DNA from 3 places in the Mixta hanseatica genome. Region 3 is predicted to be linked to each of the others. Evidence: predicted binding sites of a transcription regulator. Region 3 holds the regulator's gene; each other region holds the start of a gene.
What was found. Region 3 encodes CRP, which controls carbon source genes, mostly activating them, when cyclic AMP is high. Its sites were predicted from a motif close to ATGTGANNNNNNTCACAT; they were not measured.
Positions count from the first base shown of each region.

Region 1: a site for CRP is predicted at 1,908-1,925, ahead of K6958_RS10195 (arabinose ABC transporter substrate-binding protein). Genes of this name have one in related genera too.
Region 2: a site for CRP is predicted at 1,817-1,834, ahead of uxuA (mannonate dehydratase). Genes of this name have one in related genera too.

Region 1 covers NZ_CP082904.1:2,095,957-2,099,239, reverse strand. The annotation lists gene araG (L-arabinose ABC transporter ATP-binding protein AraG) at 1-554, opposite strand, end outside; gene K6958_RS10195 (arabinose ABC transporter substrate-binding protein) at 682-1,665, opposite strand; gene K6958_RS10190 (ribulokinase) at 2,038-3,283, shown strand, end outside.
Region 2 covers NZ_CP082904.1:265,082-268,364, reverse strand. The annotation lists gene K6958_RS01190 (AI-2E family transporter) at 1-1,017, shown strand, start outside; gene K6958_RS01185 (FadR/GntR family transcriptional regulator) at 1,028-1,717, opposite strand; gene uxuA (mannonate dehydratase) at 1,953-3,137, shown strand.
Region 3 covers NZ_CP082904.1:406,221-409,503, reverse strand. The annotation lists gene K6958_RS01825 (phosphoribulokinase) at 1-762, shown strand, start outside; gene crp (cAMP-activated global transcriptional regulator CRP) at 1,067-1,699, shown strand; gene K6958_RS01815 (YccS/YhfK family putative transporter) at 1,761-3,283, shown strand, end outside.

The sequences.
Region 1 (3,283 bases), 1.7 Mb from region 3:
ACGCGAAACAGCTGCTCGATTTCTCGCGCCGACAGCGAGCTGGTTGGCTCATCAAAGGCAATGATTTTGGCGTTGCGCGCCAGCGCCTTGGCGATCTCCACCATCTGCCACTGCCCAAGCGACAGATATTTCAACGGGGTATCAGGATCGATATCCATCCCCAGATTTTTTAGCTGCAGCCCCGCTTCATAGCGCAGCAGCTTACGGTTCACCAGCCCGCCGCGCTGCGGCAGCTGGCCCAGATAGATATTTTCCGCAATGCTCATTTCCGGCACCAGGTGCAGCTCCTGGTAGATAATGGCTACGCCGGCGTTCAGCGCGTCGGTGGTATGGTTAAAATTCACCGGGCTGCCCTGAATCTGAATGGCGCCACCGCTGGGCTGATAGCTACCGCTAAGAATTTTCAGCAGCGTCGATTTCCCGGCGCCGTTTTCTCCCATCAGCGCGTGCACTTCGCCTGCGCGACAGCTGAAGCTGATATCCTGCAGCGCCTTCACGCCGGGAAAAGTTTTACTGATGCCATGAAACGACAGAAAGGCTGAATCAGTGTTCATGGTGTCTCCGCTTTGCCTGTTCATTGTGAGCGCCGGTTAAGCGGCGCAGGATGATGACCATCTGCCTGGCTGAAGAGTAAGCGCCAGCTAAATGGGCGACATTCGCCGCCCGCTGGTGCTGACACGCTTACATCAGCCCTTTTTTCGCCAGCTCCGCTTTGAAGTTATCGCGGGTGATTAACACCACGTCCGTGACCTCGGTGAACTTCTGCGGCTCATTATTGTTAGTTACCCAGTCATGCAACATCTGGATACTTTTGTAGCCATGCACATCCGGGCTGGGCAGCAGCGACCCGTAGAAGCCGGTCGCCTGACCTTTAGAAAGCTCACTGATGGCGTCTACGCCGTTGATGCCGATACCGACCACGTTAGCCGCCTTGAAGCCCTGGCCTTCGGTGGCGCGCACGCCGCCCAGCACGGTGTTATCGTTCATGCCGACGATCAGCCAGTTTTTCACTTCCGGATGCTGCACCAGCAGCGAGTTAGCAGCATCAAACGCGCCGGGGATATCGTTAGATTTGGTCGGCACCTGATAGATCTGTTTTTCCGGGAAACCGGCCGCCTTCAGCGCATCGATAGAGCCGGAGGTGCGGCGTCGCGCGGTATCCAGTTCGTTAGCCGTAATCGCCATCACCGCGGAGGTTTTCACATCCCAGCCGCGCTTCTGCATCTCTTTATACAGCTCCTGCCCCTGACGCTCGCCGATTTTGGTGGCGGCCATCATCACCAGCGGCACACTTTCCATCGGCTTGCCTTTGGCGGTCACAAACTGATCGTCCACCGCAATCACTTTCAGATCGTAGCTACGTGCTTTAGCCATAATCGCCGAACCCAACTTGGGATCCGGCGTACAGATGACAAAGCCTTTCGCGCCGCTGGCCGCCAGGCTGTCGATGGCGTTCAGGGTTTTTTCTCCGTCAGGCACTGCAATCTTAATCACGTCAAAGCCCAGATCTTTGCCCGCTTTATCAGCGAACTTCCATTCCGTCTGAAACCAGGGCTCTTCCGGCTGTTTAACCAGGAAGCCCAGTTTCATCGTCTCGGCGATAGCGGATTGTGACATAACGGCAGCCAGACCAATGGCGGCTAACGCTTTAGTGAATTTGTGCATGGTGTTCTCCGGCGCAGTGTAATTTTTTCGTTGTGCGCAACGAAACGGTGTAAACGATACCAATCGGATTAAAAACGTTTTGCAAACGGTAAATCAGGTAATTAGCGCTCAAGCTGTGCGTTACCTGAACAAACGCTGGGCTAGTTTTAGCGGGAAATGCATCATGAAATGTAGAGCGGTATCACATAGCAAAACTATGGCAAGTTAATCCATATATTCAGCAATTTTAACCGGGCGTTAACTTTTGATCGGCTTCACATAACCCCTGACGATGACAGAAAAATACATATATCCAGCTGGCAAGGGCTAACCGAAAACCGCCGCGCTTTTTAGTGTTAGAGCCTGCGATTGTTCATTAACAGGAGAGCCCGAATGCGTGCTGGTGCCATAACGATTGGTCTGGACTTTGGCAGCGATTCGGTTCGCGCCCTGGCGGTAGACTGCCAAAGCGGCGAAGAACTACAAAAAGAGGTGGCGCCCTATACGCGCTGGATGGCCGGTCAGTACAGCGTGCCGCAGGTCAGCCAGTTCCGTCATCATCCGCTGGATTATATTGAAGCGCTGGAGAAAGCGATTTGCGGCGTGGTGGCGCGCCTGAGCAACGAGCAGCGCGCCGCCGTGGTCGGCATCGGCGTGGACTCGACCGGCTCGACGCCGGCGCCGATTGACCGTGACGGCAACGTGCTGGCGCTGCGCCCTGAATTTGCGGATAACCCCAACGCAATGTTTGTGCTGTGGAAAGATCACACCGCGATTGAAGAGGCGGAAGAGATTAACCAGCTCTGCCGCAGCGGCCAGTTTGAAGATTACTCACGCTATATCGGCGGCGTTTACTCTTCTGAATGGTTCTGGGCCAAGATTCTGCATGTCTCCCGCGCTGATGCCGCCGTACGCGATGCCGCAGTTTCCTGGATAGAGCTGTGCGACTGGGTGCCAGCGCTGCTGAGCGGCACTACCGCGCCGGCGGCCATCCGCCGCGGACGCTGCGCAGCCGGCCATAAATCTTTGTGGCATCCTCAGTGGGACGGCCTGCCGCAGGCGGCGTTTTTCGACGCGCTCGATCCGCTATTAACCCAGCAGCTGGACTACCCGCTGTTTACCGACACCTTTACCGCTGAGAAGCCGGTCGGCACCCTGACGCCGGAATGGGCGCAGCGCCTTGGGCTCTCCACCTCCGTGGTGCTTTCCGGCGGCGCGTTTGACTGCCATATGGGCGCAGTAGGCGCCGGCGCCCAGCCTTACACCCTGGTTAAAGTGATCGGCACCTCCACCTGCGACATTCTTATCGCCGACAGCGAACGCGTCGGCAACCGCGCGATTGAAGGCATTTGCGGCCAGGTTGACGGCAGCGTTACCCCGGGCGCAATCGGGCTGGAGGCGGGACAGTCTGCCTTTGGCGATATGTACGCCTGGTTCAGCCGTCTGCTGAACTGGCCGCTGCAGCAGGCGGCGCGTCAGCACCCTGAGTTAAAGCCGCAGCTTGAGGCGCTGTCGCAGGATCTGCTGCGTCAGTTAACCGCTGCCTGGGTAGCAAATCCGCAGCTGGATCACCTGCCTGTCGTGCTGGACTGGTTTAACGGCCGCCGTACGCCGTTCGCCAACCAGCGCCTGAAAGGCG
Region 2 (3,283 bases), 140 kb from region 3:
GGACAAAACATGTTGCTGAAGATGGCAACGCTGGTGGTCATTCTGGCAGGGATTCGTGCTGCATCCGATATTATCGTTCCTTTTTTGTTAGCCATCTTTCTGGCGATCATTCTCAACCCGCTGGTCAATATGCTAATGCGTCGCGGTCTGCGCCGCAGCTGGGCGATTACGCTGGTGATGGTGGTGGTGCTGATGGTTATTCTGATGCTGGTCGCCATGCTGGCCAGCTCGGTCAATGAGTTCTCGCTGGTTTATCCGCAAATACGCGCCATTCTTGAGCAAAAGCTGACGGTGATTCAGCACTATGCCGGGCGACTAAACATCCCTGTCTCTACCCGCGCGCTGGCGGAACAGCTTGATCCGAACGCAATTATGAATGTCGCCACCATGGTGCTGACGCAGTTTTCCGGAGCGATGAGTAACTTTGTGCTGCTGATCATGACGGTGATTTTCATGCTGTTTGAAGTACGCCATCTGCCTTATAAGCTGCGCAACGCGCTGATTAATCCGCAGATCCGCATCGCCGGCCTGCATAAGGCGCTGAAAGGAGTGACCCACTATCTGGCATTAAAAACGCTGATCAGCCTGATTACCGGCATTGCCGTCTGGATCAGCCTGTTGTTGCTGGATGTCAAGTTCGCCCTGTTCTGGGGCGTGGTCGCGTTTGTGCTGAACTTTATTCCCAATATCGGGCCAATAATTGCCGGCGTGCCGCCTTTTATTCAGGCGCTGGTGCTAAACGATTTTTATGATGCGCTGCTGGTCGCCGCCCTGTTCAGCGCCATTCATATGGTATTCGGCAATATGCTGGAGCCGCGCGTAATGGGGCGCGGCCTCGGCTTGTCCACGCTGGTGGTGTTTCTGTCGTTGATCTTTTGGGGCTGGCTACTCGGCCCGGTAGGGATGCTGCTGTCGGTGCCGCTGACCAGCGTGTGTAAAATTCTGATGGAAACCACGCCGGGCGGCAGCAAGCTGGCTATTTTATTAGGCAACGGCCGTCCGCCGGTGAAGCGTTAACCATCGGATATCAGGCGGAGGTATCAAACAGATGATCGTAAACGCGCTGCAAATGCAGCGCCATGCTGTCGCGGGCAAGCTGCGGATTCTGCTGCGCGATGGCATTGGCGATCAGCTGATGGTCATGGTTCAACGCCTGAGGAAAATCCCGATCCGCAAAGTGGCTCTCCAGCCGCACAAAGCGCTGGCTTTTACGCCGGTTCCACAGCTGCTCCATCATCTCCCGTAACAGGTCATTGCCGGTCATTTCGCTGATCAGTAGATGAAAGCGCTTATCATGACGCAAAAACTCGTCGTCATTTACCTGATGCTGCGCCAGTTGATGAGCAACCTCCAGCAACTCCTGCCGCTGTTGCGCCGTACCGTGACGCGCCGCCAGTTCGGCGGTCATCGCCTCAAAAGCCTGACGCGCTTTAATCAGATCGCGCAGGCTAAAGGTATCCACCGGCTCAGTCGGTTTGCCCGGCAGCGGATTCGCCACCTGTACGCCGTTGCCGCTGCGGATCTCTACCCAGCCAGTCACCTCCAGCGCAATTAGTGCTTCACGTACTGACGAACGGCTGACGTTGAGTTGCCTGGCCAGTTCACGCTCCGGCGGCAGCAACGTGCCCGGCGCAAACTCGCCGCGGGCGATCGCAGCGCTTATCAGGCTGGAAATTTGTCGATAGAGCCGCTCGGTTTTGATGGCGGGTAGTGTCATAACAATTCTCTCTATCCGGTTAAGGCTGCTGTAAACACGATTTCACGAGGCGTTATTGTTACAGCCAACGCCCTGGTTTATCGGGTACAACGCCTGATAATGGGACAATCATCACTCTTTCAGGCAAAAAACTCCCCTATTCTGGCCCAGCGGCCGGACCAATGGCCCTTTACATTAATCGGCTGGCCGCTGCGTTGGGTCGCCGCTTCGAGATAAATCGACTACAGGAGAGCTTATGGAACACACCTGGCGCTGGTATGGCCCTAACGACCCCGTCTCGCTGGATGATGCCAGGCAGGCTGGCGCGACCGGTATCGTTACCGCTCTGCATCATATTCCGAACGGTGAAATCTGGACAACAGATGAGATCAAGGCGCGGCAGGCACAGCTGGCGGAAAAAGGGCTTTACTGGTCGGTGGTGGAAAGCGTTCCGGTACATGAAGCGATTAAAACCCAACGCGGTGACTGGCAGCGTTATATCGCTAACTATCAGCAGTCGCTGCGTAACCTCGCCGCCTGTGGCATTGATACCGTCTGCTATAACTTTATGCCGGTGCTGGACTGGACGCGCACCGATCTCGGCTGGCTGTTGCCCAACGGCGCACGCGCGCTGCGCTTCGATGCCGTCGCTTTCGCTGCGTTTGAATTGCATATTCTAAAGCGTCCCGGCGCCCAGCAAACCTACAGCGCAGACGAGCAGCGTCAGGCGGCCGATTATTATGCCGCCATGACGCCAGAGGCGATCGCCACGCTGACGCGCAACATTATCGCCGGCCTGCCCGGCGCGGAAGAAGGCTATACGCTGGAGCAGTTTCAGGCGCAGCTGTCGCAGTATGACGGCATTGATAAGGCGCGCCTGCGCGAACATATGGCCACGTTCCTGCGCGCTATCGTGCCGGTGGCGGAAGAAGTAGGCATTATGCTGGCGGTGCATCCGGACGATCCGCCGCGTCCTATTCTGGGTCTGCCACGTATTGTCTCTACTCAGGAGGATATGCAGTGGCTTACCGAGACGGTCAGCAGCCTGCATAATGGCTTTACTTTCTGTACCGGCTCTTACGGCGTACGCGCCGATAACGATCTGGTACAGATGGCGAAAACCTATGCCGACCGTATCCATTTTATCCATCTGCGCGCCACGCAGCGGGAAGAAAACCCCAACAGTTTTCATGAAGCCGCGCATCTGACAGGCGACGTAGATATGGTCGGCGTAATAAAGGTGATCCTGGAAGAGGAGCAGCGCCGCCGCCGTGCCGGCGCCGCACGCGCGATACCTATGCGTCCCGATCATGGTCATCAGATGCTGGACGATCTGCATAAACAGACTAACCCCGGCTATTCCGCCATTGGCCGCCTGAAAGGGCTGGCTGAGCTACGCGGCGTTGAGCTGGCGCTAAAACAGTGCTTTTTCGCTGATTAACCTCGATCGTCTTTCCTCTTCTGGTTAACGCTCACTTAAAGCGCCGGTCTCCGGCGCTTTTTTATGTCTTTCCCTTTTTAGTCCTGCCGATAGCGGAAAAAAGGCGTCTTTACTGCCAGGCTTTAAATAAGCTTAAGTGACAGCAG
Region 3 (3,283 bases):
GCCGAGCTGGAAGGTGACAGTTTCCATCGCTATACGCGCCCGGAAATGGATATGGCGATCCGCAAGGCGCGCGATCTGGGCCGGCACATCAGCTACTTCGGACCGGAGGCCAACGACTTCGGCCTGCTGGAACAGACCTTTGTTGAATATGGCGAAAGCGGCCGCGGCCAGTCGCGTAAATATCTGCATACCTATGACGAAGCGGTGCCGTGGAATCAGGTGCCCGGCACCTTTACGCCGTGGCAGCCGCTGCCGGAACCCACGGATATCCTGTTTTATGAAGGGTTGCACGGCGGCGTCGTCACGCCACAGCATAACGTGGCGGAAAAGGTGGATTTGCTGGTTGGCGTGGTGCCTATCGTCAATCTGGAGTGGATTCAAAAACTGGTACGCGATACCAGCGAACGCGGCCACTCACGCGAAGCGGTAATGGATTCGGTGGTGCGCTCAATGGAAGATTATATTAACTACATCACGCCGCAATTTTCCCGCACCCATCTCAACTTTCAGCGCGTGCCCACCGTGGACACGTCGAATCCCTTTGCCGCGCGCGCGATCCCCTCGCTGGATGAAAGCTTTGTAGTAATCCATTTCCGCGGCCTGGAAGATATTGATTTCCCCTATCTTCTGGCGATGCTGCAGGGTTCGTTTATTTCACATATCAATACGTTGGTGGTGCCCGGCGGGAAAATGGGGCTGGCAATGGAATTGATTATGCTGCCGTTAGTGAAACGCCTGATTGAAGGCAAAAAAATCGAATAATCTGCCTATTCTCTGTCTTCAGATAAGTAAGCGAATTGCCTGCCTGGGCTTTCAACAGCTAAACGGCAATTGTCCGATTCAGCACAAGCTGAAGCGAGACAACAGGAGACAGTAAGATAAAGCTGTGCTACAAACAAAGCTGTAATATTTTCGTTCGATGAAACGAGAACGGGACGACTGCACGCCCTTAAGCCTCGCAGTTGCCTGCATAATTTCCAGCAGGAAACGCTTGAAGATTTCAACGCCTGACAGGGAAAACTGCCCCCTGTATTTAGGGCACGATTACAACAGAGGATAATAGCGAATGGTTCTCGGCAAACCGCAAACAGACCCTACACTCGAATGGTTCCTGTCACATTGCCATATTCACAAATATCCATCAAAAAGCACGTTGATTCATCAGGGTGAAAAGGCCGAGACGCTCTATTACATCGTAAAAGGTGCGGTTGCGGTACTGATCAAGGATGAAGAAGGCAAAGAGATGATCCTTTCCTATCTTAACCAGGGTGATTTCATTGGCGAGCTTGGCCTGTTTGAAGAAGGCCAGGAACGTAGTGCATGGGTACGAGCGAAAACCGCCTGTGAAGTAGCCGAAATTTCGTACAAAAAATTCCGTCAGCTGATTCAGGTGAATCCTGACATTTTGATGCGTCTCTCTTCACAGATGGCGCGTCGCCTACAGGTAACTTCAGAGAAAGTAGGCAATTTAGCTTTCCTTGACGTTACCGGCCGCATTGCCCAAACGCTGCTTAACCTTGCCAAACAGCCGGATGCGATGACGCACCCGGACGGGATGCAAATCAAGATTACCCGTCAGGAGATCGGCCAGATCGTTGGCTGCTCACGCGAGACGGTAGGTCGTATTCTGAAAATGCTGGAAGATCAAAATCTGATCTCCGCGCACGGTAAAACGATTGTCGTTTACGGCACCCGTTAAGCTACGCTGAAGACACGGCGTGATGCCTGGCATCACGCCGTGTCTATTTTGGTGATGTAGTATGTGGCGGAGAATTATTTACCATCCCGAAGTGAACTACGCGCTGCGTCAAACGCTGGTGCTCTGTTTACCGGTAGCCTTTGGCTGGTTGCTGGGCGATTTACAAAAAGGGCTACTCTTCTCGCTGGTTCCCGCCTGCTGCAATATTGCCGGTCTGGATACGCCGCATCGGCGTTTCTTTAAGCGCCTTATCGTTGGCGGTGCGCTGTTTGCTTTTAGCAGTTTCCTGCTTCAATGGCTATCGTTACAGCAGGTGCCGCTACCCGTTACGCTGTTCGCCATGGCGTTAGTACTGGGCGTGACCGGGGAAATCGGTCCGCTTCATGCCCGCCTGCTGCCCGCTTCATTGATTGCCGCCATTTTTACCCTCGGTCTGGTGGGCAATATGCCCATCTGGGGACCGCCGCTGCTCTATATCGGCGGCACCTTCTGGTATGGGCTGTTTAACTGGTTCTGGTTCCGGCTGTGGAAAGAGCAGCCTATGCGCGAAACGCTCAGCCTGCTGTACCACGAACTGGCGGATTACTGCGAAGCGAAATATACCCTGCTAACGCAGCTTACCGATCCGGAAAAAGCGCTGCCGCCGCTGCTGGCGCGTCAGCAAAAAGCCGTCGATCTGATTAATACCTGTTATCAGCAAATGCATATGCTGGCCGCCAACCGCGATCACAGCCATCGCCATCTGATGCGTGCGTTTCAGGTCGCGCTCGATCTGCAGGAGCATATCGCTGTCAGCCTGCATCAGCCGCAGGAAGTACAAAAGCTGGTAGAGCAAAGCCATGCGGAAGCGGTGATCCGCTGGAATGCACAAACTATTGCCGCACGGCTGCGCGAACTGGCGGACGACCTGCTTTATCATCGGCTGCCGTCACGTTTCACAATGGAAAAGCCGCTGCTGGGTCTGGAAAAAATTGCGCGTCAGCATCCGGAAAATCCGGTCGGCCACTTCTGTTATTACCATTTCAGCCGCATCGCCCGTGTGCTGCGTACTCAACGTCCGCTCTATCGACGCGACCTGATGGCCGATCGCCAGCGTCAGCTGCCGCTGCTTCCCGCCCTGCGCAGCTATCTGTCACTGAAATCCTCTGCCCTGCGTACCGCGGCACGCTTTGCGGTGATGCTGGTGTTCGGCAGCGTGCTGGCGCTAACCTTTAACGTGCCGAAGCCGTGGTGGATTTTAATGACGATTATGTTTGTCAGCCAGAACGGCTACAGCGCCACGCGCGTGCGTATCCAACACCGAGCGCTCGGTACGCTGGCCGGGTTGATTATTGCCGCGGCAGCGCTGCACTTTGCGGTGCCGGAGTCATTAGTGCTGGTGATCATGTTGGCGATTACTCTGGTCAGCTATCTGTTTATCCGTAAATATTATGGCTGGGCGACCATCGGTTTTACCCTTACCGGCGTCTATTCACTGCAGCTGCTGTCGCTGAACGGCGCGCATTTTCTGCTGCCGCGCCTGATGGATACGCTGATGGGGTGTTGCATCGCTTTTGGCGGCATGGTCTGGCTATGGCCGCAATG